DNA from 3 places in the Chryseobacterium mulctrae genome. Region 2 is predicted to be linked to each of the others. Evidence: riboswitches for the same ligand, from Rfam matches in the RefSeq annotation. Region 2 holds a riboswitch; each other region holds the start of a gene.

Region 1 (10,534 bases), 3.6 Mb from region 2:
GTGCAAAATTAAGAATTTAAATTGAGAAAACCGTAAGTTTTTGATTATTAATTTGTTTTGTGATAGAAAATAATTTACACTGAATATTTTACATCTACAAAACCTCCCTCTTCAACTCCTCAATTTTCTCCTCAATAAACCCAGTTTTATCCTTCTTCACCTCATTCAAAATTATCTTTTGACTTTCAGGAATTTCAGAATATTTTTCAGCCCAAAGATTAATTTCTATCAATAGTGGTAGTAGATTAATGCCTTTTTCGGTAAGTTTATATAAGACTTTTGCTTTACTGTCAGGATGATCTTGTTTGCTGATGATGCCATTTTCTTCAAGCATCAAAAGACGTGAAGCTAAAATATTTGTCGCTATTTTTTCGTCAGATTTTAGAAATTCTCCGTAAGTACACTGTTTTGCAAACATTAAATCTCTCACAATCAACAACGACCATTTGTCACCCCATACGTCTAATGAGCTGCTGATAGGGCAATCTGATCTCTTTTTTGAATTGGACATAAAATTATTTTTAAATAATTAAATAAAATAACTTGCATTTTGAAAGTAATTTGTAGATTTGTACTTGCAAAACGCAAGCAAATTTATCGAATTAAATTTAAAATACAATGGAAAACATTCTTTTTGATGCTTACAAGAGCAAAAACTTAGATTTTAAAAACCGTATTGTAATGGCTCCAATGACCAGAAGCCGTTCAGATAATCGGGAGAATAAAGCAACTGAACTAACTGCAAAATATTACCAACAAAGAGCTACTGCAGGTTTAATTATTACAGAAGGTACTTTCATCAGTCCCGAAGCGGTCGGTGTAATCAATGTTCCCGCAATCTATAGCCCAGAACAAATCGAAGGTTGGAAACTCACCACAGAAGCAGTTCACAAAGAAGGCTGAAAGATTTTCGCACAGCTTTGGCATACAGGCGCTTATTCTCATCCAGATTTGCATAATGGTAAAAAACCTTTGGCTCCGTCAAACGTAAATCCTCAACAACAAGTTTTTACAGCTAAAGGTTTTCAGCCGAGCGAAGAGCCTCAACCAATGACTACAGAAGACATTAAACAAACCGTAAATGATTTCAAACAGGCAGTTCTTAATGCTTTCGAGGCTGGTTTTGATGGAGTAGAGCTTCATGGTGCAAACGGTTATTTGCTTCAACAGTTTTTTAGCAAAAATTCCAATCTCCGCAGCGATGAATATGGTGGTTCGATAGAAAACAGGGCAAGAATTCTTTTCGAAATTCTCGATACCATTAAAGAAGTAGGAGGTTTAGAAAAAGTAGCAGTTCGTCTAAATCCTTCTCTCAACGGTATCATGGGGATTTTAGTCGACGATGAAACCATTGAACTTTACAACTACATCGTCACTCGTCTCAATGATTACGATTTGGCATATTTGCATTTAATAGAGCCTTTTACAGATGTTTCAGATAATTCTTATGCTATTCAGGAAGTCGCAAAACATTTCCGCAAAATCTACAACGGAACGATCATTATCAACCGTGGTTTCAACAAAGAAACTGCCACAAAAGTCTTACAAGATGGCGACGCAGATTTGGTTTCTTTCGGAACTCCTTTTATTGCCAATCCCGATTTGGTAGAGCGTTTCAAGACCAATGCACCACTCAATCAACCGGATCAGACGACTTTTTACACGCCTGGCGAAAAGGGGTATACAGATTACCCGACTCTTAACAATTAAAAATATTTGGGCGAACGGGCGGGCTTTCCGCTATATCTTTTGTTTCACAAAAGGATGCCGCTGCAATCCCTGTCGCAAACCAAGTCATAACAACATACAACATTTAAAACAAACAAAAAATGAAAACAACAGGTAATACAATATTCATCAGTGGCGGAAGTGCCGGAATTGGTTTAGCTATCGCTAAAAAACTAAACGCAGAAGGCAACAAAATAATCATTAATGGCAGAAACGAAGAACGTCTTCAAAATGCTTTACAACAACTTGATGCCGCTGTAGCAATTCAAGGTGATCTTTCTTTAGAAGCAGATAGATTAAGAATTGTAGAAGATCTAAAAAACAATCATCCTGAAGTAAACATAATTATCAATAATGCAGGAGCTGCATTTGCTTATCTATTAAACGAAACTCAAAACGCACATGAAAAAGCAGCGATTGAAATGAACACCAATTATTTCAGCGTCATTCATTTCACAGAACTTTTGCTCCCTCATTTAGTTCAAAAAACGGAAGCAGCGGTAATCAATATTTCATCAATTGCAGTTTTTGGAAGCCACAAAATGTTGCCGACTTATGGTGCAACAAAAGCAGCTTTACATAGCTACACACTTGCTTTGAGACAAACTTATGAAGAGCAACAGAATGTTCAGATTTACGAAGTGTATCCACCATTAGTAAACACAGATTTCTCAGCAGAAATAGGTGGAGCCAACGGAATTACTCCTTCTGAAGTTGCTGACGAATTGTTTTTGGCACTCGCAAAAAATCAATTTGATGTTCCGGTAGGAGACTCTAAACAGTTTTTTGCAAAAGAATTAGTTTAAAACAAACTAAAAAAAATTCTATATTAGAGATAATAATTAATGTGAAATGTTTGAAAGTCAACTTTTCATCCCAAAGCTTTGGGATTTTATTTCTCATTCTTAAAGTGAAAAAAATACCTTTAAAATTTCATAAAATCACTCCCTTTAGGGGCGGGGGAAATTAATTTTTATGAAATTTTTTAAACACAATTTAAATGTACCAACAGAGAATTTTAACTTTTAAAATATAATCATGGAATTAAAAGGAAAAACAATTCTGATAACAGGCGGAGCTTCAGGAATCGGACTGGAAGCTGCTAAACAGTTTTTAGAAATTGGAGCCAAAGTTATTATTACAGGTAGAAATCAAGTTAAACTTGAGGCAGCAAAAAAACAGTTTCCAACTCTTATTGTCATAAAAAGCGATGTTTCTGTAGCAGAAGATGCAGTATTGCTTTTTGATAAAGTCCTAGTAATAGGTGGAATCGATATTCTATACAATAATGCAGGAGTTGGTGTTCCGGCAATTAACTTAAGAGTTCCAAACGAAAAACATTTTGAAAATGCGGTTTACGAAATGGAAGTCAATTATCTCGGCGTAATTCGTTTAAATAATCTTTTTCTCGAAATGCTTACTTCAAGAAAAGAAAGTGCAATTATCAATACAACTTCAATTCTAAGCTACGTTCCGTCACTTCTCGAAGCAACGTATTCAGCTTCCAAAACGGCATTGGCATTTTACACAAAATCGCTCAGAGAACATCTGCGGATTATCAATAGCAAAGTTAAAATATTTGAGCTGCTTCCTCCAGTAGTTGATACTGAAATGACAGTTTCCAGAACAGACAAAAAAATGACAACGGAAGAGTTGGTAAAAGGTTTGATTTTCGGTTTAAAGAATGATAATTATACAATTCGAGTGGGAGATACAAAATTGGTATACTTTCTCAACAGGTTTTTCCCTAAATTAACATTTGGATTGGTAAATCCTAAGAAATCAGAGCAGTATCTTAAATAAAAATTGAAATTATGAAAGCATTTAGCATCAGTCATTACAATAAAAACAGTGAGCTCCAGCTTGCAGATATGCCCGAACCGATTGTGAGAGAAGATGAGGTTTTAGTTGAAATTTATGCAGCGAGTGTTAATCTTTTAGATTCAAAAATAAAAAGCGGAGAATTTAAACTGATTTTACCTTACAAAATGCCACTTATTTTAGGTCACGATGTTGCTGGAGTGATTATAAAAGTAGGTTCCAGAGTTAAGAACTTCAAAGTTGGAGACGAGATTTATGCAAGACCATCAGATTTTCATATAGGAACTTTTGCCGAATTTATTTCTATCAATGAAAAAGATGTTGCCTTAAAACCTAAAAACTTGACGATGGAAGAAGCAGCCTCAATTCCTTTGGTTGGTTTAACGGCTTGGCAGGCTTTAGTTGAAAAATCGAAGGTTCAAAAAGGTCAGAAAGTTTTTATTCAGGCAGGCTCTGGTGGAGTTGGAACTTTTGCAATACAGTTGGCAAAACATCTCGGTGCAACGGTGGCAACAACAGCCAGTGAAAAAAGTTTTAATTTTTTGAAAAACCTCGGTGCAGATGTACTGATTGATTATAAAACACAAAATTTTGAAGATGTATTAATCGATTATGATGTTGTACTAAACAGCCAAGATTCTAAAACACTTGAAAAATCTTTTGAAGTAGTAAAGTCTCAGGGTAAAATTATCTCGATTTCCGGACCGCCAACTCCTGTTTTTGCAGAAGAATTTAATCTGCCGTGGTATGTGAAATTTGCTACAAAATTATTGAGTAGTAAGGTCAGAAAAATCGCTAAAAAACAAAATATTAATTATTCATTTCTTTTCATGAAAGCCAATGGAAAGCAGTTAGCAGAAATTACAAAAGTGATAGAATCCGGAAAAATAAAACCTGTAATTGATAAAGTTTTTCCTTTCGAAAATACAAATGCAGCGGTAAAATATGTAGAAAGTGGTCGTGCAAAAGGAAAAGTAGTTATCAAAAGGAAATAATATTAAAAAAAGCAGGAGCTTTACAACTCCTGCCTAAATAATTTATTGAACTAAATTTTGTTTATTTTTAAATGTTTCAGCGACTTCTTTTGATGCCTCCACCATCGCAATCAGCGCTTTTTCCGTTTCATCCCAATGACGGGTTTTCAAACCACAATCAGGATTTACCCAAAGTTGCTGTGCAGGAATCACGGCTTGTGCTTTTTTCAGCAATTCTACCATTTCTTCTTTGGATGGAACTCTCGGTGAATGAATATCATAAACTCCCGGTCCGATCTCGTTCGGATATTTGAAATCAGCAAAAGCATTCAACAATTCCATCTGACTTCTGGAGCATTCGATTGTGATGACATCAGCGTCCATATCGGCGATATTTTGGATGATATCATTAAATTCAGAGTAGCACATATGCGTATGAATTTGTGTTGCATCTTCCACACCACTTGCCGAAATTCTAAAAGCTTCAACCGCCCATTTCAGGTAATTTTGCCAGTCAGATCTTCTCAACGGAAGACCTTCACGAATTGCCGGTTCATCAATCTGTATAATTCTGATTCCCGCTTTTTCCAAATCATTGACCTCATCACGAATCGCCAAAGCAATTTGTTTACAAGTCGTTGAACGAGGCTGATCGTCACGTACGAAAGACCATTGAAGAATCGTTACAGGTCCAGTCAACATTCCTTTTACCCATTTTTGAGTTAAAGACTGCGCATATTCCGACCAATAAATCGTCATCGGATTCGGTCTGTGAACATCTCCAAAAATTACCGGAGGTTTCACGCAACGGCTTCCGTAACTTTGAACCCAACCATTTTGTGTAAATGCAAATCCGGCCAACTGTTCGCCGAAATATTCCACCATATCGTTTCTTTCGTATTCTCCGTGTACCAACACATCGATCCCTATTTCTTCCTGCCAACGAATCGTTCTTTCGGTTTCCTGTTTCAATAAAGTATCGTATTGTTCGGCATTCAATTCTCCTTTTTTGAATTTTGAACGCCAGTTTCTCACTTCTTTCGTCTGCGGAAATGAACCAATTGTTGTTGTCGGAAACAAAGGAAGTTGCAACACTTCCTGCTGCGTTTCTTTTCTGATATTGAACGGCGAATTTCTTTGCGCGTCTTCTTTAGTTGTCACATCGACACGGTTTTTCACGCCCTGATTGTGAATTAAGGTTGAGGTTTTACGGTTCTCAATTGCTTTTTTATTTTCAGCTAAAACCTGTAAAGCATTGTAATCCGGATTTTCTGAAGCTAATTTTTTTAAATGAACAATTTCATAGACTTTTTGTTTAGCAAAAGCCAACCATTGCTTGATCTCAGGAGATAAAATTTCTTCGTTTTTTTCAGAATCAAGGTCGAAAGGAGAGTGGAGTAATGAACAAGAGGGAGCAATAAAGATTCTTTCCGAACCAATTTTTTCAACAGCTTTTTTTATAAAACTTAAAGACTGGCTGAGATCATTTTTCCAGATATTTCTTCCGTCAACAATTCCTAATGAAAGACTTAAAGTTTCAGGAATTGTGTTTAAAACTTCATCCAATTGTTCAGGATGACGAACCAGATCAATATGCAAAACATCGATCGGAAGGGTAGTTGCTAATGAAAGATTGTCTTTTAACCCTTCAAAATAAGTCGCAACAATAAACTTTAGTTTTGGGAATTGTTTCCTGATATCAGCATAAATAAACTGATAGGTTTCTTTCGCTTTCTCATTTATATCTAACGCCAAAAATGGCTCATCAAACTGAATATATTCTGCACCGTGATTTTCAAGTTCTTTTAAAATCTGAATATAAACCGGAAGTAAGTTTTGCGCTAGATCTAGTTTATCAAAACCTTCTTCTTTTTCTTTTCCTAATAATAAATAGGTCAGCAAACCGATGATCACAGGTTTTGCATTAATTCCCGCTTGTTTTGCGCTGATGAATTCTTTAATAATTTTATTGGAGAATAATTTAAAATCCTGATTTTTCTGAAATTCAGGAACGATGTAGTGGTAATTGGTATCAAACCATTTCGTCATTTCCATTGCGGTAATATCCAAACCATCTTTCTGAAATCCTCTTGCCATCGCAAAATATAGATCGAGTTCTGATTTTTTGAAAGCAATTTCCTGATAACGTTCCGGAATCGCTCCAACCATTAAAGTCATATCTAAAACCTGATCATAATATGAAAAATCGTTGCAAGGAATAAGGTCAATTCCTGCTTTCTGCTGCAGTTTCCAGTTGCTTTGAGTGATGGTTTTTCCGGCTTCTAATAATTCGTCTAAAACAATTTTGCCTGACCAATATTGCTCGCAGGCTTTTTTGAGTTCTCTGTTGCTACCAATTCGCGGATAGCCAAGAAGGTGTGTTTGCATTTCTTTAAAACTTTTAAATTAAATAATGATTTTAAAAGTTCTTCAGATGCTTCGTAATGCTCTCTTAGAAAGAAATTTTAAGGAATAGAGTAGATACAATAATGACGTAATTTATTCCTTTAATAAAAGGATTGGCTTAAACTTTTTTATTTTTTGACGCAAAGTTTTAATTCAATATTCTTTATATATTAAGAAAGCAAAGAGTTAATCAATAAATTGATTTTATGAAGCTAACGTTAACAATAAGCTTCATCAGCGATTCATCGCTATTCTTTGCTCCTTAAAATAATGCGTTTACAAAAGAAAATCTTTGCGTTTAAAAATTAAAAAAATTAAAATTTAAACCCAAAATACATTCAAAAGTATCATCTGTTGATCCAAAAACTCCAATTCGCGAGAGCATTGATCATTCGGAACAGGCAGGTCTCCTGACTTGTAACAGTTTTTGTCATCCTTCCCGTTTTCACAGTGGATATTCTCGGACAAAAACTTTTGGTGTGTTACTTACAGTTGCGCGACAGTTCGTGATTTTCACACGATTCCCTATTAATTTACTTGAGTAAAACCTTTTCCGTTTGATGAAGTATGTGAAAGAACAATTTCTTTGGTAAAGATAGCGTTAAAGTGAATTGATTGGTTTTAATTTGAAAATAAAGGATATTGTTCTTTTTATTTTAATTATAAAAAATATTTATTCTTTAAATTTGAAAATTATAATCAAAAAAAAAATATTATTCTGTGGAAAGACTCGACGAAAAGGATTTACAAATACTAAGGATCCTCCAAAAAAATGCAAAACTGACCGTAAAAGAGTTAGCTAAAGAAGTAAATCTTTCAACATCACCTGTTTTTGAACGTGTGAAAAGATTAGAACAAGAAGGATATATTAAGCATTATGCAGCCGTTTTGGAAGCTGAAAAACTTAATCGTGGATTTACCGTTTTTTGCCAAATTAAACTCAAAATTCATGACCGTTCCGTAGGAAACCAATTTGTGGAAGATATTCTGCAGATTGATGAGGTGGCAGAATGTTATAATATTTCAGGCGATTTTGATTTCTTACTGAAGGTTCAGGTAAGAGATATGAAGCATTATCAGAATTTTGTTTTTAATAAATTAGGAAGTGTAGATTCTATCGGAAGTACACACAGTACTTTTGTGATGGCGGAAGTGAAGAATATTCATGGAGTGAGTATTTAGAAAGAGGACTATTTACTTTTATTTACATAAATGATTTCCGGTTTTTTACCATCTAAATCTCTTTTTGATCTCCCCAATAATCCAATTTCCATATCATTAGCAGATTCATTTTGAATCTCAGAAGGAGAAACATAAGTATACATTCCATATCCGTGACCTGAAACAATCCAACCTTCAGTTTTTGTTAGATGAATTGTATTAAAATCTCCTGCAGGACCACCGGCGAAAACTGGTCCAAATTCTTTCATCATCACCATAGCTTCATCATTGATATTTTTAACTTTAGTTATATCATCAAATATGATATAAGTTCCGTTTTTAAAAAGAACCCAATCCTGAAATTTAGGGTTTATTGCTAATTTCACATTTTCTATCAATTCTTTATCATTCATTTGTTTTGATTGGCTTTGTTTAGGCTGATTAGTTTTAAAAACAGTTTGATTAATCTCATTATTCCCATTTTTCGGGTTACAAGAAGATATTAAGATTAAAATAGGAATGAAATAAGTGATTTTCATGATTAATTTTTCGTAAAAATAGAACTTAATTTAGAAACAAATAATGAATAATTATTAAAAAAATATTCATTTCAATAATAATTACTCACCTCTATCAAATTCAAATCAGGATCTCTGAAATAAACCGATTTAATCTTTCCGGTTGCCCCAGTTCTTTCTACAATTCCTTCGATGATTTCTATATTTTTCTGTTTTAGTTCTTCTAAAACATCCTCAATATTGGTTTCTGCGATAAAACATAGATCGGCTGAACCTGAAGTTGGGTATTCAGCTTTCGGTTCGAATTCTTTTCCTTTTTGATGAAGATTTATTTTCTGATTTCCGAAGGTCAGTGCTTTTCTGTTGTCTCCAAATATTACAACTTCAAAACCTAAAATGTTGGTGTAGAAATCTATCGTTTTATCAATGTCTGCAACGGTTAAGACAAGATGGTCTATGTTATTTATTTTCATTTTTTAAATTTTAAAACTCCCTTTTCATAAATATATTCAGTATCATTATTTTTAATCTTAATGTCTTCATTTCCGGGTTTTAGCAAAAGAGAATCAGAATCAAACTTAAAATGAATAGCGTTTTTCTTTTCGTAAATTTTAAGAACTTCAGTCATTGAGGTCTCCATATCAAAAGGCTCTAGATCAATGTTTCCAACGTATTTTACAGAATTTTTTTCAAGCAGAAAAACTTCGCCACCGAAAAAATATTCAAAAGCTAATTGACAGACGATGAGTATTTTGTTGTCAGACTTGTTCTTGTAAAAATGAGGTTGGTACAGATATGTATCTCCGCCACCTTGTCCTTTAAAAATGATCTCATTTTTATTATTCAACACCAAAAGTCTTTGTCCGTTATCTTTTTCTGTATCGGGAGCAACGGTTTTGCCATCTACAGGATTATAATATCCCGTTACAAATTTGGTCTGATTGTAAGAATAAGAGCTTATCACCTCAAATCCTTTTATCTTCACATTAGAAATACTATCTGGTTTAAATTCTAAGTAATCAATTTCTGAATCTGAAATTTTCACATCAATATTTACATTTTCTGGTTTAGAACTTTGAACTGATGATGGTTTCTCAGATTCTTTAGTGCAATGAACTAAAGCTAATGAACATAATGAAATTAAGAAGTATCTTTTCATTTTTATTTAATCAATTTTTGTGTTTTTGCAATTTTAAAAGCTGAAAAAATAATTAAAACTGTGTTGGAAAACACTAAATAAAATCCAACTTTAAGCTGATTAAAATCTTCAAGAATGTCAGAACTATAAAAGAGAATCATTGAGGTTATCAAAAATAATATATTCAAGATTCCTAAAATCTTAATCAGTCGAACTCGTTTAAAAAGGGAAAAAACAAGCATGCAAATTGTTGAAATAAAAATAAACAAAAGACTTAACAAGGCATAAAATGATTGATCAGAAAATACCGAAGAATCTAATTTTGTATCCTTATTTACAAAACCTAGATCTAGTAATCCATAAAAACTGTAAGTGAATTTTTCTTTACTTTCCTTAATATTTTCTTTTCGGTCCTCAAGCGATTTTTGCAAAAGTTTTTCGTTGCTATCTTTAGATACATTATTTTGTGGTAAAACGTCTGAAATTACGGGATTCAATTTTTCAATAGATGAGTTTGAACAGGTGCGTAAAAAGGGAAGGCAAAACAATAAAAAGCTTAGTAAAATTAGGGTTCTTAGAGTAAAGATGTTTTTCATTGAGGTTATTTGATCTATTCAGTATCAATATACGTCAGTTTCGCTCCTTTAATAAACTCTTCCAAAGAAATATCTTTCGTAGATTTATCGTTCATCAATTCAAAAAGATAGGTTGAGGTTGTATTTAATCGAATGTCTTTTAGTGAAACTTTAAATCTCTTTGTTTTTATGTTTGAATTAAAAAAAGTCAGT
Region 2 (10,534 bases):
AGTGAATGATTGTGGGCTCGTTCCGTTTGTCCATCCAGTCCATCCATTAGGGAAATTTGATGTTAAAAATTCTTCTTTCCAAGGTGCCGGAGCGGTAGGAACTGTTATAAATGAAATAGATTTCCAAGGACTTTTTTCTGTTGCTGAACAAAGTCTTCTTATCCAGAAATAATAAGTTCCGTTTGAAAGTGACGAAAGATTGATAGTATTTGTTCCTGATGCTATTGTTGTAACTGCAGAGTTATTAGCCGGAGTTGTATTCGTTGTTGTAACAATATATTCGTAACCGTTTGCTGGTTGTTGATCGTTAACATTTGTCCAAGAAATATTGGCTCCAACTGGTGTTGTACTGTTTAAAGTAATGGTTGCTAATTCCGGACAAGTCGGAATAGGCTCCCAAATCACATCATCTACATACATATAAGACCATGTTCCACCGTCAAATCTTCTGATTCCAAGATAGTTTGCTGAACCACTGTAGTTATTGATGTAAACTATATATTCCTCATAATTTGTTGTTAAAGGTAAGGTCTGAATAATTTCTACATTTGCAGAAGCTGTATTTCCTGTTAAAGCTACGATCTGCACTTTTGTATCTGCAGCAGTTCTTCTCGCTTTGAAACGCAGTCTGTGTGTTCCGCTGTTGATATTGTTCAGTTCCGGGCTTACCAAAATAATTTTTGTTGCAGCATCAGTAGTGGTTGCTCCGTTTCCATAGAAACTGATATTGTTTGGTGCCGAAAAATTATCTGTGGTCGTTAAACTGATGGTTGGAGTAGAGCTGTTGTTTGATGTTAAAATTTTACTCCAGCAGTTCGGAAGATTATTTGTTCCTGTAACCGAATCGAAATTTTCGTTCAACATAGAAGTGGCAAGACAAGTTGTATGAACAGTTGAAGTACTAGAATATGAACTTTCACATTGTGTACTTACATTTTTCCCTCGAATATAATATTGAGTGTTGGGTTGTAAACCATTTACAGGCTGTGAAACTGTTGTTGCAGATAAAGTAAACGGAGAACCTGCGATCATATTGGTAAAATTACTGTCTGTTGCAACCTCTAAAACGGTATTAATCGCATTCGCTGTTCCGTTTTCTGAAACAGACCAATTAATGTTGAATGAATTGGTAGCAGCACTTGATGTCGTAATTCCGCTTACACTGATTGGGCAGTTTGTGATATTTGCTGTTAAAGGATTCTGAACATTATACAACGGCCCATTAGAACAGTTTGAGCTTACAGAATAAATTCTGTAAGTATACTGATTGTTTCCTTTGATTCCATGATTATAATTATTCTCAAAAGTAGTGTTTGTTCCGTAATAAGCAACATAACTGTTCAAAGAAGTATTATTTCCGGTTGTGTAAACTGTTCCGTTTACCGGAGTATTGGGAACTGTTCCCGCTAAATTTCTTAAAATTAAATACTTATCTGCTGAAGGTGAACTTCCTGTAAAACTACCATTGATGATAATTCCAGTATTGCTTAAAGTTAAATTCGTCGGCTGTGAAGTAGGTGCAACGCAAGTTGAAGGCGGAGTCCAATTGAAAGTCAATCCTTGAGAAGGTAAAAAATTATAATTGGTAGCAATTCCTGAAGAAGAATTCGTTCCTGCTGTAGAATTATTCCAATTACTTGAAGTATTTCCTGAAGCAGTTCTATTCACATAATCATTGCTTGCGGTTCCTCTTAAACCAACTTTGGCATTTGTTGCGCTTGGCGCTCCCTGAGAACTTAGGTTGTAAACATATTTTATGGTTCCATTTTCATGCAATCTAGCCTGAAAATTCCAGTCATGATAAGAGTTTGCAGTCGGGTTTGAAGAGTATGGTCTGAAATGACTCCACTGAACTACAAATTCACGATTGGGAGCAGTTCCTACCACAGAATGATCAATTGAACTTGTTAAATTATTAATATTAAACATCGAAGCTAAATCTGCTCCTAAAGGAGAGATTACGCCTGAATAAGCCAATCCTGAAGAAATAGGATCTGTAGAATTGGAAGTTGTGGCTCCAAAACTGATAAATCCGTTCGCATGAACCTTTACAGAATTATAAGAACTGCCATTAAATGAAAACTGAAACGGAATAACATTGTCAAGCGTATAAACATTCTCATCTAAGAAACCGGCTCCCGAACTCGCTGTAGCAACAGCAATATTGGTAGGATTTGTTAAAACTGTGTAAGTTCCCGCACTTTGTGAAAAAGAATAAAGGGAAACTGTTTGGGCATTAACTTGCCAAGTTGACAAAACTAAAGCTCCAAATAAGCTGAGTTTTGTTTTCGTAACTGTTTTTTTCAACAGCTTAAAAATCGATTTGTCATCATACATAAATTTTCGAGCTGTAAACTTATTATTTTTATTTAGAATTAATTAAAATAAAAATCATGATTTAAATCAATACTGAAAAATGGGAATTTATAATATGATAACGATTATTCTAAAAATTTTAGAAATGAAAAATGATATGAGTTTAGATTTATTTATAATAATCATTTTTGATTTTTTTTTATTAAATCTGTATTTTAAGTTTTTTTGCTTTAGAGAAATAGGAATAACATTAGTAAAATATTTTAAGTTTATATAAAATGAAATTGAAATATTCAATTCTTGTATTTATAATTTTTGCATCATGTCGTAATATGAAGTTGTTTTGCATTATTACAATGGCTTAAATTCAGATAAAAATAATACTTGGTCTTCTTCTCTACAGTTTTTTTTTGAAAAAGATGAAAAAATAACAAAAGTTCCAATTAAATGAAAAATTTTAAAAGAAGAATTGTCAAATATTAGAAATAAGATTATTACTAAAAATCAAGTTTTAGATTTTGATGATGGTAATTATTCATTTGCGTTTATTAATGAGAAAGATACATTATTTGCAGATGATAGATTAGAATTTTGGAAATATAGAGACATGGGTCTTGCTGTAAAACTTAGTGGGTTTTCAAAAAAGAAAATTTTAGAACATTACAAAATTAGCCCGAACCAATACTGAAATTTGTACTTTTGCAATTATGATTTCCAAACAAACTATAGACAAGATTTTCTCGACAATTCGTGTTGAGGAGATTGTTGGCGAATATGTGCAGCTGAAAAGAGCGGGATCAAATTTTAAAGGTCTGAGTCCGTTTCATGAAGAAAAATCGCCCAGTTTGGTAGTTTCTCCAAGTAAGCAAATTTGGAAAGATTTCTCAACCGGAAAAGGAGGAACTGCGATTTCTTTTTTAATGGAAATCGAAAACTTTACCTATCCTGAAGCTCTTCGTCACGCTGCCAAAAAATACGGAATCGAAATTGAAGAAGACCAGCGTGAATTTTCTGAGGAAGCAAAAAATGCACAGTCTGAAAAAGATTTATTGTATAAAATTCATGAGGTTGCCAATGATTTTTATCAGAATACGCTTTGGGAAAATGATGAAGGCAGAGCGATCGGTCTCTCGTATTTCAGAGAGCGTGAGCTGAAAGATGATATCATTAAAAAGTTTCAGCTTGGTTTTTCGCCTGAAAAGAAAAATGCTTTTACAGAATTTGCCATTGAAAAAGGCTATACAAAAGAAGTTTTAGAAAAATCCGGACTTTCTATTTTTCCTGAAAATGCTCCGAACGGAATTGACCGTTTTCGTGAGCGGGTTATGTTCCCGATTCACAGTTTTTCGGGCAGAGTATTAGGTTTTGGAGCGAGAATTCTTAGAAATAATATTAAAACTGCTAAATATCTCAATTCTCCGGAAACAGAAATTTATCATAAGTCGAATGTTCTTTATGGTTTAAACCAAAGCAAGCAGGCGATTTCCAGAAAAAACATCTGTCTTTTGGTGGAAGGTTATATGGATGTGATTTCGCTGCATATGTCCGGAATTGAAAATGTTGTAGCAAGTTCAGGAACTTCTTTAACAACTGAACAAATTAAGCTTATCAAAAGACTCACAGAAAATGTGACAATTCTTTTTGATGGTGATAATGCAGGAATTAAAGCGAGTTTCAGAAGTATTGATATGCTTTTGACGGAAGGAATGAACATCAGAGTTCTTCTTTTTCCGGATGGTGACGACCCCGATTCTTTTGCCAGAAAACATCCGCAGGAATACGTTGAAAAATTCATCGAAAATCAAGCGCTGGATTTTATTGATTTTAAAGCTGAAATTCTTTTAAAAGAAGTAGGAAATGATCCTATAAAAAAAGCAGAAGCGATCCGGGATATTGTAAAATCTGTCGGATTTGTTCAGAATGCTTTGAAAAGAGAAGTTTACCTGAAAGAAGTTTCCAATAAATTTGGTCTTTCTGAGCAGAGTTTATTTAATGAACTTGATGTTCAGAGACAGGTTAATCAAAATCATAATCAAAACGCTCAACAGCAAAAGGAAAATGCAGCTCCCGTTAAAATGGAGATTGTTCCTTTAGATGAAGAAAAAGGAGATCCTTATCTGTACGATGTTTTATTTATGGAAAACAAATTGGTCGATCATATGTTGATGTTCGGTGATGTTGTTTTAAAGCGAAAAGATGACAACAATACTGATTATCAAATTACGGTCATCGAAGAAATTCTGCATCATTTTGAAGAAGAACAATATCAGTTTCTTGTAAAAGGAAACAAAATTATTATTGATCAGGTGAAAGAAGGTATTCAAAACGACGAGCTTCGAAGCGGAAGTTTTTTTGTCAGTTTTATGGATGAGCAGATTACCACAAAAGTAGTTGATGCCTTGATTCCTTTAGATGATTTGGAAAACTGGAGTTCACGAAATATTCATCCACCCAATTATGGCGATAAAGTTGCCGAACAGATCAAAGGTGACGTTTTGCTTCATAAATACCGCTACATTGATTATTTAATTAAAGAAACGATTGTTGAACTCGAAAAATACAGCAGTACCGATGAGGTGAAATATTTTGAGTTGATTAAAAAAATTACCTTATTAAAACAGGCTTCTATCAGACTCAGTGATATTATTGAATATTCGCCGATTAAAGGAATTTATGTTGATAGAAAGCGATAGTTAGTTGATAGTTTTTGGTTGTCGGTTGATGGTTTAAAAAATTTGCTCTTCATTTTATTATAAAAAAATCTGAAATCTTAAAACTAAAATACAACCTAAACTGACAAAAAGTCCTATAAAATTTTAGGAATAAAAATTGTAATTTACAGTTTAAATAAATTAAAAAATAATACCGATAGAAATATGGACATTAAAAAAGAATTCAGAGATTTCTCTACAAAACACTTGGGAAATAACGGTTTGGTAACCGATCAGTATATGGGAATGTTTAATCCTACCAATCTTACTCCTTACATTATGGAGGAAAGAAGATTAAACGTTGCTCAAATGGACGTTTTCTCTCGTTTGATGATGGATAGAATTATTTTCTTAGGAACAGGAATTGACGATCAGGTTGCAAATATTGTAACGGCTCAGTTGTTATTCTTAGAAAGTGCAGATCCTTCAAAAGATATTCAGATCTACATCAATTCTCCAGGAGGAAGCGTTTATGCAGGTTTAGGAATTTATGACACGATGCAGATCATCAAGCCGGATGTTGCTACAATCTGTACAGGTATTGCTGCTTCAATGGGTGCGGTTTTATTGGTTGCAGGTGAAAAAGGAAAGCGTTCTGCTTTGAAACACTCAAGAGTAATGATTCACCAACCTTCTGGTGGAGCTCAAGGTGTTGCTTCTGATATGGAAATCAATTTAAGAGAAATGTTGAAGCTTAAAAAAGAGTTGTATGACATTATTTCTGAACATTCAGGACAAACTTACGAGTGGGTTGAGAAAGCTTCAGACAGAGATTACTGGATGACTTCTACCGAAGCTAAAGATTTTGGAATGGTAGATGAGGTTTTACAAAGATCTAAAGAGAAGAAATAATTTTTCTCAAGTTATGATATGAGTTCGGCGCGCCCAAAGGGCGCGCCGAACTTTTTTATTATTAAAAATCAAACTACTTTTTGATGATTTTATGAGTCGTTGTCGACTGATTGGTTTTAATTTCAATAAAATAAACACCCGACTGTAGACTTTGAATATTAATCTTTTTATTCTGAGTATTCATCACTCTTCGTCCTGAAATAGAGTAGATATTAATATCTTTAATGTTGTCCTGAGTTTCAATAATCAGAAAATCTGTAGCTGGATTTGGATAAATCTTAAAGCTTTGTTTCACAGCATCTGAAACACTTAAAGTTACATTGGCAACAGTTGGAGTAAATGGTATTCTCGCTCCAAAACTTAATCCAAACCAATCGTTATTGGCAAGCTGAATTTGTGAAAGATTGCTCTGTCCTCTCCAGCTTGAAAGATCTTTTCCTTTGTATAATTTCCAAGAATCGTTTCCTGTTGCATTTCCTGAGAAATTGTTTAATGATAATGCTGAAATTTGGTTGGCTGCTGAAGTATAATTGAATTCACTTACTTGAGAATCGATTAATTGTAAAGCCTGTTCTGCTGTAATTGTTCCATTGTATTGAATTCCAAAAGCAAAAGAATCAGCAATTCCGTTACCGTTATCAGTCCCGAAATCTATAACAACTAAACTTTTATTACTTCCTGTTCCGATCCAATTAATAATTTGAGATGAATTAAAACAAGCAGAATTGTAAGCTGGAACCGGAGTGGAAGGCGGACCGAATGTTGTTCCCGGTGTAAAACCATATCCATAAGACATTCCGTACCATTTACCGTCAACTAACGGATCATTATTGACGCCATTATTCGTGGTCATGTTATTTGAAGCAGTTCCCGACCAAGTCGACCAGTAATCATCTGTACTTGGAACGTGGTGATTATAATCAAAACTATATAAAAAACCGCTCGGTACTTCTGCGGTAACTTTAGAATCTGCCGCGTCGATTGCATTGATTAGATCTTCCATTGTTAAAGTGGTAGAATCAAATCTATAGCCCCAAACATAAGAAGTAGGATTGTCTGAATCGTTAAAATCTGCAATTAAATAAGCTTTTTTAGAACCAGTACCAACCCAGAATTTGACATCATTTTCTGTAAGTTGAGCAAATGAAAATTGGAATATAAAAATTAAAAAAAGAAGTATTGATTTTTTCATTGATGAATTTTAAAGTGAAAAAAAGAGCATCATAAAGATGCTCTATGTTGAATTATTTTTTGATAATCTTATGAGTCGTTATTGATTTGTCTGTTTTAATTTCAATCAAATAAACTCCCGATTTCAAACTTTGAATATTGATTTTCCTATTCTGAGTATTCAAAACTTTTTGTCCTGAAACAGAGTAGATGTTGATGTCTTTAATGTTATCCTGAGTTTCAATGATCACGAAATCACTCGCAGGATTTGGATAAATTTTAAAGCTTTGTTTTGCAGCATCAGAAACACTTAAATTAACATTGGCTTCTGTTGGAGTAAAAGGTCTTCTTGTTCCGAAACTTAATCCAAACCAATCGTTATTATTTAAAGTGATTGTTGAAAGATTAGTATTCGTTTTCCAGTTTGACAAATTGGTTCCTTTGTATAACTTCCAAGTATTTGTTCCGCTTGCTGTTCCTGAGAAAGAATTTAATGATAAAGATGAAACCTGATTCGCTGTAGAAGTATAACTAAATGTGCTTGATTGTGCATCAATTAACTGTAAAGCTTGTTCCGCAGTAATGGTTCCGTTATACTGAATTCCAAAAACAAAAGAATTGGCGTTTCCGTTAGAATTATCGGTTCCAAAATCTACAACCACTAAACTTTTATTGGTTCCCGTTCCGATCCAATTGATGATTTGCGAAGAATTATACCATAATGAACTATAAGCAGGAATCGCTGTTGCAGGAGCTTCAGCTGTAGGATTGCTAAAACCGTAACTTGCGCCATACCATTCTCCGTTTGAGATGGTTCCGCTGTTCATCCATCCTGCCATAGACCAACCATTGGTGTTATCACCTGCCCATAAACTCCAATAATCGGGTACGGACTGTGCAGAATGGTCATTAAATTGAACTTTATCTAAAAATCCTCCTCCGAAACTTGTTCCGTAATCAAATGCAGGTTCTGCAGTTTTTATCATCTGAAGCATTTGCGGGCCGGTAATATTTTGCCCGGGATTGAATTTTACCCCCCAAACATATGATCTGTCATCGGTACCGTCTTTAAAATCGGCAACAAAATATGCCGTTTCTGAACCTGTACCTACAAAAAACTTTACATCGTTGGCTGTAAATTGTGACATATACAGCGCAACGATGAAAGTAAATAGAAAACTTGATGCCTTTTTCATTTTAAAAATTACTTAATAATTAACTTTTCGTTGAAGTTGATATTCTTATCAGTGATTTTTACGACATAAACGCCTTTAGATAATGCGCTTACATTAATTCCTTTTTCATTGTATTTTTCATTGATAACGATTCTTCCGTTTACATCATAAACCTGAATATTTCCAGAATTTAAGCCTTGTACAAAGAATCTGTCACTTGTAGGATTTGGATATACAATTAATTTTGATGTTTTTGTGCTTTCAATAGTAGAAAGAGATGCATTATTGTAAGCAATGATTTGATTTGGTAAAGAAGTTACCGTAAAAGTATTCAATAAAGCACCTTGCAGATCGTAAGCATAAATTTTTCCCGCCGCAACATATCCTGAAGGGTCAGCTGCATAGATCTTATTATTAACAACATTGAATCCGTATGCAGTTCCATAACTGTTTACGGTAATGGGTGTAACTGCAATTGGAGAGGTGTTAATTGACGGTGAAGCAATTGGTGTTTTGTAGATTGAAGCTTCATTCATGTAATAAATATTCGTTCCGTCGGTATCCATATAAGATGGTTTTACCCCTACCGGAAATGTAGTGCTCGAAACCGTAGTCTGACTTGTTGTATTATAAACCGTCAATGTTCCGAAAGAAGTTGGAAGGTAAGGATCTCCCGAACTCATAATGTACAGTAAATTGTCTTTTTCAAAAATACTGTTGGGTGAATCTCCTACATTTACCTGCGATTCTACAGTATTGGTTGTAGTGTTGATGACATCCATAAAATGGTTCAATCCGTAACCTCCTTTCAATAAAACATAGAGTTTATTGTTTTTGCTGAAGATTTTTTCAGGACCATTTCCTACAGGAATATTGGTTTCGTGAGTATAATTGTTAAGATTAAACACTGCTACATAATCATCAGTAGTGCTACTGCCGCTTCCCCAATTGGTTACATAAGCTTTGTTCCCATTAAAAGCAATATATCTTGGATTGTTAAGATTGGTAGAAATTGTTGTAATTAAAGTGAAATCAGATTTATTAATGACTTTAATTTGGTTTGAAATATTTAAAACTACAAAAATCTTATCGCCAAAAATTTTAATGTCTTGAGCGGTATCACCCAATGTTGCATTATTGTTTTTAAGTTTAAAATAATTGTTGGTAAGTGCCGATTGATTATTGATCAACGAAATTTCAGCATTATTGCTTCCGGCGCCGCCTTCGTTGAGTACTAAAACTCCTTCAGTTTGAGCAATTGCAAATGAAAATACAAATGCAAGAATAAGAAAATAGATTTTCTTCATGATATAATTAAATTTAAAGTTTTGTTCCCGAAACTTCACTGCAGGAAAAAAAAGTCATGAAAAAATATCCGAAGATTTGATCTCATAAACTTTTATTCCCGAAAGTTGAAATTAATCTAAGGCAGGTTTCCTGGCTTGCATCTTATTATAACCTTCCCAAACCTGAAGTTCAGTGGTGTACTTAATAATAAGTTGAATAGCTTACAGTTGCGGGTACAGCTCAAGAATTATTTTACTTCACTTGATTCCCTATTAATGAACGCATGCGTTCAACCTTAAACTTTTGCAAAGATATTATTTAAAAATTGATTATTGTTTTAGTGAAAATTTAATAATTTTCAAATTATGTTGAATAATAGTTGTTTATTAAGTGTTTGTTTTATTTAATTAATCAAAAAAGACATACCAAATGATATGTCTTTACTTTTTTAATATGAATTATTTCTTAATTAAAACCTTCAATGATCTTTGAGAAATCTTCAAGTTTCAATGCAGCTCCACCGATAAGACCGCCGTCGATATCAGGTTGAGAGAAAATTTCTCTCGCATTATCTGGCTTTACAGAACCTCCGTATAGAATAGAGATTTCGTCTGCAACTTCCTGTCCATATTTTTCTGCGATAATTCCTCTGATGTGAGCATGAATTTCCTGTGCCTGTTCTGGTGTAGCAGTTTCACCTGTTCCGATTGCCCAAACTGGTTCGTAAGCGATCACTACTTTTTTGATTTCCTCTGCAGAAAGGGTGAAAAGAGCAGTTTCAGTTTGTGCTTTTACAACATCAAGATGCTGTCCAGCTTTTCTTTGCTCTAAAGTTTCACCATTACAGTAAACAGGAATTAAACCTTTATCTAAAGCCAGTTTTACTTTTTTATTGCAGCTTTCGTCGTTCTCACCGTGATATTGTCTTCTTTCAGAGTGACCGATCAAAGAACCTGTTGCATCTATGGATTCCAACATATCTGCAGAAAGTTCACCTGTGTAAGCTCCGCTTTCATATTCGCT
Region 3 (10,534 bases), 470 kb from region 2:
TTAAAAATTCATTCCCAAGAATTATTATTTTTTCATTAATAATATTAGCCATTTTTGGGTTAAACTTTTCTAATGCTGAATATAATACGAAGGAAATTTTCAAATCTGCATCGATTTGGTTTGCTGCTGTTTTTGTTTTTATCATCATCCGTTCTTATTTCCGTTTGAAAAATGCTTTTTACTCTAACAAGAAAATTCAGGAAGAGATTGTTTATACTTTCACTGATGAAAAAGTTCAGACAAAAGGAGAAACATTTGATGGCGATTTTACATGGAATACAGTCCACAGAGTAAAAGAAACCAAAGACTGGTTTTTGATTTATCAAAGTAAAACGACGATGAATATGGTTCCGAAAAAATACTTTTCACAAAGTGAAATTATAGAATTAAGGAATATTATTGAAAAAAATAATGTGAAAGCAAGGCTTTTAAATTATTAATTGCAAACAAAAGAGAGCATCATTATTTGATTCTCTCTTTTTATTTTTATTTCTATTTTTGAAAATGCTTGTCAATCTTAAAATATTGTGGATCTTTTACAGGAAACTTCTCATTCCGGGAATTATATTTTCTTTGTTGACCTCCTTTCCTGCAGGAATAAATTTTAAAAACTTCAGCTTTGGTTTTTTATTTATTTTCCCGTTGATGCATTATTTTATCTATGAATTAAGATTGAAAAACGAATATCTTTTCTATGCTAACTTTGGATTTTCAAGAATATCACTTTGGATGATCACAGTTGTTTTTGGTTGTATTTTAAAACTTATTTCATTTATTCTATGAGCAAGCTTCATATCGACAGCATTACAAAATCTTTTGGTGAAAAAGATATTTTGAAAGACATTTACTTAAGCTGTGAAACCGGGAATATTTCCGGGCTTTTAGGAAGAAACGGTTCGGGAAAGTCAACTTTATTTCAAATTATTTTTGGATCGATAAAAGGTGATACACAATATATAAAGCTCAACAATACGATTTTACAAAATCAATTTGACCGAAAAAACAAAATTGCTTATTTACCTCAATATTCATTTTTACCGAGAAATATAAAGATCAAAAATCTTATAGATTTGTTTTGTGATAAAGAAAACAGTACAAAAATTTCTCAATCTGAATTCATTCAACCATTTTTAAATGAGACTCCGAATACACTTTCAGGAGGAGAACTTAGAATTGTAGAAGTTTTGCTGATTATTTATTCTAAAGCAGAATTCATTTTGCTGGATGAGCCGTTTCACAGTCTTTCGCCAAAAGTAGTAACCGAAATTAAAACATTTATTAAACAACAAACTGATAAAGGCTTTATTATTTCAGATCATCAATATCATGATGTTTTAGATATTTCAAATGATATTTTTCTTCTTTCTGATGGTCATTTAAAATCAATTAAAGATTTAACAGAATTGAAAAGGTTTAATTATCTTCCAAAAAATATTTAATTTATATCTTTGAGCTATAAATATTCTTTTTATCATGACTTTCATCCACAAAGCAATCTATTTATCGCTATTCTGTATTTTTTCTTTTAGTTTGATCAATGCTCAGAATAAAGTTCCTTTTGGCGTAGTAAAAGCCGAAGAAGGTTATGCAATGGTGCGTGTACACAAAGAAGATTACCGTAAAATTGTTGACAAAATCAGGATGAAAAGAGGGGATGTTTTTGTTTATGTAAAACCCGCTCCCGGAGAAACTGAATGGATCTGGATAAAATATCCTGAAAAAGAAGAGCTTCCAAAGCCTTTTGTGAGATATGACAGTCTTAATAAAGAAGGAATGGTAAACAAAGGTCGTATTGCATTTATCGATCAGCTTCCGAAATTTACTCCGGTATTATCTAAAAACGGAAGATCGATTACTTTTACCGACAATAATAATCAGAAAATACCGACTGCTCAAAGAACGAAAGTGGTGATTGACATTTATCCGTCAAGTGCAAAATTTAAAAAGCAGGAAAAAGATGCAGAAGGAAATATCGTTAAAATAGACAAACAAAAAACCTGGGGACTCGGAAAAGAACTTCCTGAAGATTTAAAAGAAATAAAATCAGTTCGAGTACAACAACCCGGAAGAGGTTCTGTTTTTGTAAGAGAAGCGATTAAAAATATGTTTGATCCTACTATGGATTTCGATAATATGGGCGTAACTTCAATCGATGATGATCATATTTTTCTTTATATGATCAATGGTTCGGGTGAACACCGATACACTACTTTCTGGACAATTAAGGAAGGAAGAGCAATCAGCCAGATTATTTACAGCAACCCGGAATAATTCTTTACCATATATTCTTTTATTATTCTTATTTTTGCACCCGAAAAGTCTTTAGCTTTTGGCGTATCGCTTCATGCTAATACTTTTCAGGAAATTGGTTCTGTTTAACTACAGATTAAAAGGGAATCGTGTGAAAATCACGAACTGTCGCGCAACTGTAAGTAACCGAAGTCTTTATAAAAACCACTGTGCAAAGGCATGGGAAGGTATAAAGATGTTACAAGTCAGGAGACCTGCCTATTTCTTTAGACAAAAACTTTCGCGATTTGAAGTTGATTGATCTTATAGTCTTTTCAGGAATTTCATGTTCCTGAATAATTCTGTTGGTTCCAATATCATTTCATTTTCGCTTTAATTAATAATGAAATATGACTACAGAAGAAAGAATTCAATCATCGGAAACCAGAATTTTCAAAGCCGTTTTCCCTAATACCACCAATCATTACGATACTCTTTTCGGAGGAACAGCCATGCAATTGATGGATGAAGTTGCCTTTATTACCGCAACAAGATTTGCAAGAAAACGTGTAGTAACCGTAAGTAGCGATAAAATCGATTTTAAAAAACCAATTCCAGCAGGAACGATTGTAGAGCTTATCGGAAAAGTTTCACACGTTGGAAAAACAAGTATGAAAGTGAATGTTGAGATCTACACCGAGCAAATGTATTCTTACGAAAGGGAAAAAGCTATTGTGGGAGATTTTACTTTTGTGGCGATTGATGAATTTAAGAAACCAATTCAAATACTATAGATAAAGAATTTCGGCGACCTTCGGTCGCCGAAATTCAACATTAAATTCAAATGTTTTTTAGCAGTTTCGGCGGGCCAAAGGCCCGCCGAAACTTTTTCATTTTATTAAATTATCTAAAAATAAATTTCAGACAATCGACTCGAAATCTGTGGGAATAAAAATTATCTCAAAACTTTTTCAGAATCCAAACTTAGGTTAAGTAAGGTCTGAAAAGCCTCTCCCATTTCATCAGAAGCTCTGCTGATTGCATTTTCAAGCATATTTCTTATTTGAAGTTCCGTTACTTTTGCTTCAGTCCAGCTTTTTCCGGAGGTGTAAGAATTAAGAATGAAAGGCATAATTCTGTCGATGGCGCAAGCAAAAATGGCATCGGGAGTTTGTTCTTCTTCAAATTCAAGCCAAAGATTAAAAAATTCTGAACGGATCGGCTCGTCTAAAATTCCGAAAATATTTTGGGCAGATTGTTTTTCTCTTTCAAATTTCCCAACCATCGCTGCTTCGTCAAAAAGAAAAGTATCACCTGCTTCAATTTCAACCAAATCATGAATTGACAGCATTCTGATGACTCTCAACAAATCTATATCGGCTCTGTTTTTGGCGTAAGGAAAAAGAATTTGGGCTAAAATAATAATCTGCCACGAATGTTCGGCCGTGTTTTCTCTTCTGGAATCATCTGCATTATAATTTCTTCTCTGCACATTTTTTAATGCGTCTACTGCGAGGATAAAATCAATTTCTTTCTGTATTTTCATTTTCTTCTTTAAAATATCGTTCTCTAGGATAGATTGTCGTTTTTGCAAACCACTTATAATCTATAAATTCTCTTTTTACGGTTGTCACTTTTTTAGGATCTCTCGTGTCTTCTTCAAATTCTAATACTTTTAATAATCCTCTCTCGGGAACCAATAAATATTCTGAGGTAAGATTCCAGCAACATCCATTTTTTTGATAAGCAATAATTCGCTGACGTTCAGAATCTGTTTTAAACATTCCGGAATTCGAACGGACAAGATTTGTCAATTCATCATTCAACGCAAACTGCTGTTTAGAATTATCATTCAAATATACTTCATAAAAAGGACTTTGATGATTGGTATTTCCGTTTCTAATGGCAAGATCTTCCGCTCCATCAAAATTAAAATCATCAAAAACGACCGAATTTTTCAACGAATCAAAAACAGGTTTTTGGTTTTCATTTAAATCTAAATAAAAATCACTTGAAGAGAAACTTTGATATTTCTTCATTGTATTTTTATCGTAAAGATCAAATGTTGCTTTCCCACTACATTTCCTTTCAGTACACGTCACCATGTTGACAACAACATTAAAACTTTTGGAAACATTGGCTAACTCAAAATAATTTTGCGCACTACAAAGTCCTCCTAAAAGAACGAATGTCATTAGAAATTTCTTGTAATTCATGGTTGGTAGTTTTTATAATTTTTCAAATTAAAACCCGAAAAATCTATAACAAATATAAAAATTTAAGCTCAAATATTCAGTTTATTTCTAATATTTAATAATAGCACAAAATCATGAATAAAAATTATTAACCTGATTTTCAGTTATTTAAAATTATTTTAAAAATAATTCCACTACTTTGTATTGCATATTACCATTTTAATTACATATCTTTGTAATGTAAAATCGGAATAGGTTCAACTAGCTAGGAACCGAAAACTGAAAATTATATAACTAATTAACAAAACCTATTAAAGATGAATACCGAAAATACCAAAGCGCAAATGCGAAAAGGGATTCTGGAATTCTGTATTTTAAGCCTTATCAACAATCGCGAAATGTATGTTTCTGATTTAATAGATGAGCTGAAAAAAGGAAAACTGGATGTAGTGGAAGGAACCCTCTACCCTCTTTTAACAAGATTGAAAAATGGAGAATTTCTTTCCTACAGATGGGAAGAATCTACAGGAGGACCTCCCAGAAAATATTACCAAATTACAGAAAAAGGCAAAACGTTTTTATCTGAACTTCAAATCACCTGGAAAGAATTAACAGATTCTGTAAACCAAATCACTCAAAAACTTTAAAAACAAAAGCTATGAACAAGACACTCTCAATAGGACTCGCAGGTTTTTCTTTCACTATAGAAGAACACGCATACATAAAGCTTAGCGATTATCTGAATGCTCTGAGAAGCTCTTTGGATATTTCTGAAGCTGATGAGGTAATTCACGATATAGAAATCAGAATGGTTGAAATCTTCAGAGATTCTTTAGGAAAACGCGAAGTAATCAACGACGGTGATGTAGAAAGAGTAATTGCACAGATTGGTACTCCTGAAAAAATAGAAGAACAAGAAGAAGCATATTATTCTGAGAAAAATACAAAATCGAATAAGAATAATTCTACAGGAACAACTTACACAGACAAAAGACAATTGTTCCGTGATCCTGAGAAACAAAAAATTGCAGGGGTTTGCGCAGGTTTAGCAGCATATTCCGGAATGGAAATTTCTTGGATGAGATTAATCTGGGTAGGTGCATTTTTATTCTTATGGGTTGCACCGGGATCATCTTTCCTCGTAATCATTTTATACTTTATTCTTTGGGCAGTTTTACCAAAAGCAGAATCTGCATCAGATTTTCTTAAGATGAAAGGTAAACCTTTAAATTTTGATAATCTAAAAGAAGAATCAAGCAAAATTGTACAGTTTGCCAACGAAACAAGTACAAGAGCCGGTGAAATTTTCACCGAAAACAAACCTTACATCAATAACGCAGGAAGCGGAGTTTGGAATGTTTTAAAATATATTATCGGTGCATTCTTTGCTTTGATGGCAGTAGGAAGCATTATAGGAGTATTTGTGGTATTCGGACTTTTTGGAATTGATTCAAATTTTCCGGGAGCTAATGAAATGAAATTCTATTTCGATGACGACGGATTGTATAGTGTTTTAGCAGCAATTATCATTGTAGGATCTTTAATTCCGGCTATTCTATTCAGTTTATTGAGTATTAAAATCTTCTCGCCAAAAACTAAGTTGAGAAATATCGGTTGGGTTTTAGGAGCATTATTTATCTCTTTAATGGGTTTAGGCGCTTACTTTGGAGTAAGTATGGCAAAAAGGGACATGCTGTTTAAAGGTCATAAAGAAGATGTGGAAGAAGTTGCCATCAATACAACTTCAGACACCATCTATGTTGATATGAAAAACGTAACGATTCCTCAGAATTTTACAGCATACGACGACGATCTTTATTCTGATAAAAACTCTGTTTTCCAAAAAGACTGGATTCACGTAGATGTTACAAGAAAAACGGATATCAAGACTCCTTATTTAATTATAAAGAAAGAAGCAAAAGGTTATAATTATCCTTTAAACGTAAGCGTTCCTGTAGAAATTGTAGGTAATAAAGTTATTCTTCCAAACTACATAAAATATCCTTACGATCACCGTTTCAGAGATTACAGCATCGATTATGAGTTGGTAATTCCTCAAAACACTATTGTAATTCCTGTGAAAAAAGATCAGATTAATTTTGATGGTGACACTGATGGAAACGGAATCAACGATAATGATGAATCTGATGATAACGAAAACGGAAATATCAGCATTGAAAAAAACAAAATCTCTATCAACGGTTCTACTATAGAATACAGTTCGAATGATAAAGACAGTGTAATTATCAATGGAGTAAAAGTTTCTGAGAAAGATGCAAAGAAGAAAATTGATTCTATCAAAAACATCATCAAGCAAAACGAAAACGAAATAAAAAGCATTGAAATCAAAGACGGAGACAGCAAAGTTTCTATAAAAACCAAATAATTCAAACCTCAGAGAGTGACGGAAGGTGTGGACGTAAGACAACCGTTTGAAATTCACACTCTTCTACTCTCAGAAACAGACAAATATTTTTCAAAAAAAAGTATTTTATGTCATAAAAAAGTTTTATATTCGTATATTCAAATTCCATAAAAAACAAACACAAAAAAATTTAAGCCATGGTACAAGTAGTTTTAGAAATTGCAGTGAAAATCGCAGATTTAATTAGCAGTTTGTTTTAAGAGCGACAATATTTCAATATATTTGTAAAGTATAACCAAAGTTTGGTTATACTTTTTTGTTTTAAATATAAAATACATGAAAAAACTGATAGGTAGTTTAATGCTAAAAATTCTGGGCTGGAAAGTAGTTCTGCAGGGCGATGTCAACAATCTCGATCGTTGTATTCTCGTTGTAGCGCCACACACTCACAATATGGAATATCTATTAGGAAATTTAGCCTATTGGAAATTAGGAAAAAAACTTAAAATCATCATTAAAGACGCTCATACTAAAGCTTGGTACGGTGCAGTAGTAAGGGGTTTAGGCGGAATCGGTATTGACAGAAGCCAAAAGAACGATCTTATTAATTTCGTGGCGAATGAGTTTAAAAAAGAAGATTTCAGCTTGGTGATTACACCGGAAGGGACAAGAAGCTGGGTTCCGAAATGGAGAAAAGGCTTTTACCACATGGCTTTAGCGGCTAAAGTTCCTATTGTTTTGGCAGCTGGTGATTTTAAAAGAAACATTGTTTATTTAGGCTATCAAATTCCTTACGAAAGATTGGAAACGGCAAGTTTTGCTGAAGTAATGAAGGAAATTCAGGATTATTATATTAAAAACGATATCGGTCCAAAAATTCCGGCCAACTGGAATCCTGACATTATGGGGAACGATGCTGAAGTTAGGAGTTAGGAGTTAGGAGTTAGGAGTTAGGAGTTAGGAGTTAGGAGTTAGGAGTTAGGAGCAAAATTACTTTTTACTTTTTACTTTTTACTTTTTACTTTTTACTTAAAAAATTAATCATTACCAATTACTTATTACCCATAAAAAATGTACATTAAAGATAAAACGAAAGAAGAGATATTAGAATTCATCAACAACTGGGGTGAAGAAACTTTTGCGAAAACGATTGGTATTCATTTTATCGATATTGATATTGAAAACGAAACGCTGACTGCAACAATGCCTGTTACACCAAACATCCATCAACCTTTTGGGATTATGCATGGTGGAGCAAGTTGTGTTTTAGCAGAAACAATGGGCTCTAGCCTTTCTAATATTTTCATTGACGGAAGCAAATATTTTGGCGTAGGAACCAACATTAATTCTAACCACTTAAGAAGTAAAAAAGACGGAATTGTAACTGCAGTCGCACGATTTATCAGAAAAGGAAAAACAATGCATGTTTCTGAGATTGAAATTCGTGACGAAAAAGGTCAATTGATTAATCATACAACGATGACAAACAATATTATCAACCGATAAGAATTTTCAACAAAATAAATTAAAGGCTCAAATTTTTGAGTCTTTTTTATTATGTTACAACAAAATTTTTAGATTTTCATTTATTATGTAATTGAAAAACATAAATTTACATATTATGAAAAAACATTTAATTATTCTGTTATATTCCGTATTATTCATTATAACTTCATGTCGTAATGATGATGAAAACATTGAGAATAAAAATCAAATTAACTTTCAATTGATTGGAAAAGGAAATTTGATAGGAAATTACGTTAATTCTCAAAACACCATTATTACAAACTCTATACAATGGAATAATTTTCTTAATCAAATAGACAGCACAACTTATCAAACTTCTGCTAGTTTTATCACAACTTATATTGATTTTAACGAATTTATAGTTATCGTTGTAGTAGATGAAACCTATCCAAGCGGTGGACAACACTCAATCGAGATTACGAAAATGGAAGAATACCCTAAGTATATTACTATCAATGTAGAAAAATCGTTAAAGGGAAACGTCACATCTTTTATCACTCAGCCTTATCATATTGTGAAAATTCCTAAAACCGCTAAATCTTTAATATTTAATTAAAACCTCCTGCAACCTTTTTATTTTTTTTCATCTTATATAAAGAAACCCTTAAATTTATACATCATGAAAAAACATTTACTTCTTTTACTATGTTCCATCTTTTTTATAACGATTTCCTGTAGCGATAATCAGGATAATGATGAACAATTGGAGAGCAAAAACCAAATTAATTTTCAGTTAATTGGAAAAGGAAACTTTGTGGGAAATTACGCTGCTCAACAAAATACGGTGATTACAACCTCAACGCAATGGAATAATTTTTTAGATCAAATAGACAGCCCAAACAATCATTCTTCGGCAGGTTTTACAGAAACCAATATCGATTTTAATCAGTTTATGGTTATCATCGTTATTGATGCAGTTTATCCAAATGGCGGACATTCCGTTGATATAATGACCGTTGATGAAAATCCGCAAAATATTGAGATTGATGTTGAAAAATTACTTCAGGGAAACGTAACAACAGTTGTCACCCAACCTTATCACATCGTGAAAATACCTAAAATTCAAAAACTTGTGATATTTAATTAAAATCTACTGCAACCTTTTTACATTTCCACATCTTTAAAGAAAAGAATGACCATGAGAAACTTAATTTTACCTTTTATTTTATTATTGACCTTTGTATTTTCTTGCACATCAAATGATATTGATGAGGGACTTGGACAAAAAACCACATCATATGATGTATATGTCGCAGGGTCGGAAAATAATAAAGCTTCATTTTGGAAAAACAATGTTTTAAACAATTTAGCAGGAGGCGATAATTTAAATGCTGAAAAAATAATTGTAGAGAACAACAACACTTATATTTTAGGAAATAGCAATGGGGTTAACCCAAACTACTATTTTTGGAAAAATAATACCAAAGAAGACTTACGTGTATATTTAGGAATTCCTACACTTTCACCTTATCAAATTTTAGATATGGCAATCGATAATGGAGATAATTATTTTATAGGATATTATGACACTTTTTCGCCTATAGCTCCTTTGAGATATGAGTTTTGCATTTGGAAAAATGGTGTAAAAACAGTTCTTAATACATCAAATAATATCATTTATAGAACATCAAAAATTAATATTTTCAATCATCAAACATATGTTTCTGCAATCACAAATAATATATCAAGCAGCTTTCAATCGGGATATTACATTGGGACAACTTTTCATTCTATCCCTAATATAAGCTGGGTTTGTAATTTTAGTCAAAATTCAATGGGCATCAACTTTCTTTATATAAAAAGTGGCTTATATTACTACAGAAATTTAACTACAAATATTGAAACACTTGTAAGTAATAATAATTACCCAAACCTATTCGAAGGAAAGATAATTAGTGAAACAAATTCTTCAGATTTATATATTGCAGGTTCTTTACACTTAGGAAACAGTTATTTCAAAAACAATATTCAAACAGTATTCCCTATCGATCCTACATATTCACGTATTAAAGATATGTTTGTTCTTGATAATAACCTATATACAATCAAGCATCAAATAACACCTAACTCAAGTAAAGTTTATATTAATAATATTGAAACACAAAACATTACTAATACATCAACGTCAACCAATAATACGTTCAATTCAATTTACGTAGTTCAAAACTAAAAAATGTCAAAAACAAAACTCAACTGGCAAAAAATTTATCTCGACCAT

Evidence for each region. A riboswitch is a leader RNA that binds a small molecule or an ion and turns the genes downstream of it on or off. The one in region 2 is predicted to bind cobalamin.
Region 1: it holds a riboswitch for cobalamin, as region 2 does, so the genes downstream of both, metE (5-methyltetrahydropteroyltriglutamate--homocysteine S-methyltransferase) here and FDY99_RS02950 (YncE family protein) in region 2, are expected to answer to the same signal.
Region 3: it holds a riboswitch for cobalamin, as region 2 does, so the genes downstream of both, FDY99_RS05030 (acyl-CoA thioesterase) here and FDY99_RS02950 (YncE family protein) in region 2, are expected to answer to the same signal.

The regions. Positions count from the first base shown of each region.
Region 1 covers NZ_VAJL01000001.1:4,246,716-4,257,249, forward strand. The annotation lists gene FDY99_RS19780 (winged helix-turn-helix transcriptional regulator) at 95-511, opposite strand; partial or broken gene FDY99_RS19785 (alkene reductase) at 619-1,710, shown strand; gene FDY99_RS19790 (SDR family oxidoreductase) at 1,830-2,534, shown strand; gene FDY99_RS19795 (SDR family oxidoreductase) at 2,767-3,531, shown strand; gene FDY99_RS19800 (NADP-dependent oxidoreductase) at 3,543-4,544, shown strand; gene metE (5-methyltetrahydropteroyltriglutamate--homocysteine S-methyltransferase) at 4,587-6,911, opposite strand; cobalamin riboswitch at 7,313-7,496, opposite strand; gene FDY99_RS19810 (Lrp/AsnC family transcriptional regulator) at 7,650-8,111, shown strand; gene FDY99_RS19815 (hypothetical protein) at 8,120-8,629, opposite strand; gene FDY99_RS19820 (VOC family protein) at 8,701-9,081, opposite strand; gene FDY99_RS19825 (hypothetical protein) at 9,078-9,767, opposite strand; gene FDY99_RS19830 (hypothetical protein) at 9,770-10,342, opposite strand; gene FDY99_RS19835 (hypothetical protein) at 10,357-10,534, opposite strand, start outside.
Region 2 covers NZ_VAJL01000001.1:677,933-688,466, reverse strand. The annotation lists gene FDY99_RS22900 (GEVED domain-containing protein) at 1-2,307, opposite strand, end outside; gene FDY99_RS02975 (hypothetical protein) at 2,786-3,004, shown strand; gene dnaG (DNA primase) at 3,024-5,009, shown strand; gene clpP (ATP-dependent Clp endopeptidase proteolytic subunit ClpP) at 5,193-5,879, shown strand; gene FDY99_RS02960 (T9SS type A sorting domain-containing protein) at 5,953-7,071, opposite strand; gene FDY99_RS02955 (T9SS type A sorting domain-containing protein) at 7,124-8,245, opposite strand; gene FDY99_RS02950 (YncE family protein) at 8,254-9,531, opposite strand; cobalamin riboswitch at 9,635-9,824, opposite strand; gene tpiA (triose-phosphate isomerase) at 9,977-10,534, opposite strand, start outside.
Region 3 covers NZ_VAJL01000001.1:1,146,655-1,157,188, forward strand. The annotation lists gene FDY99_RS05015 (YcxB family protein) at 1-440, shown strand, start outside; gene FDY99_RS05020 (ATP-binding cassette domain-containing protein) at 780-1,439, shown strand; gene FDY99_RS05025 (SGNH/GDSL hydrolase family protein) at 1,474-2,271, shown strand; cobalamin riboswitch at 2,350-2,526, shown strand; gene FDY99_RS05030 (acyl-CoA thioesterase) at 2,640-3,023, shown strand; gene FDY99_RS05035 (HD domain-containing protein) at 3,185-3,775, opposite strand; gene FDY99_RS05040 (XAC2610-related protein) at 3,753-4,445, opposite strand; gene FDY99_RS05045 (PadR family transcriptional regulator) at 4,742-5,071, shown strand; gene FDY99_RS05050 (PspC domain-containing protein) at 5,083-6,810, shown strand; gene FDY99_RS05055 (1-acyl-sn-glycerol-3-phosphate acyltransferase) at 7,126-7,722, shown strand; gene FDY99_RS05060 (PaaI family thioesterase) at 7,867-8,295, shown strand; gene FDY99_RS05065 (protease complex subunit PrcB family protein) at 8,411-8,872, shown strand; gene FDY99_RS05070 (protease complex subunit PrcB family protein) at 8,936-9,403, shown strand; gene FDY99_RS05075 (hypothetical protein) at 9,455-10,486, shown strand; gene FDY99_RS05080 (sigma-70 family RNA polymerase sigma factor) at 10,490-10,534, shown strand, end outside.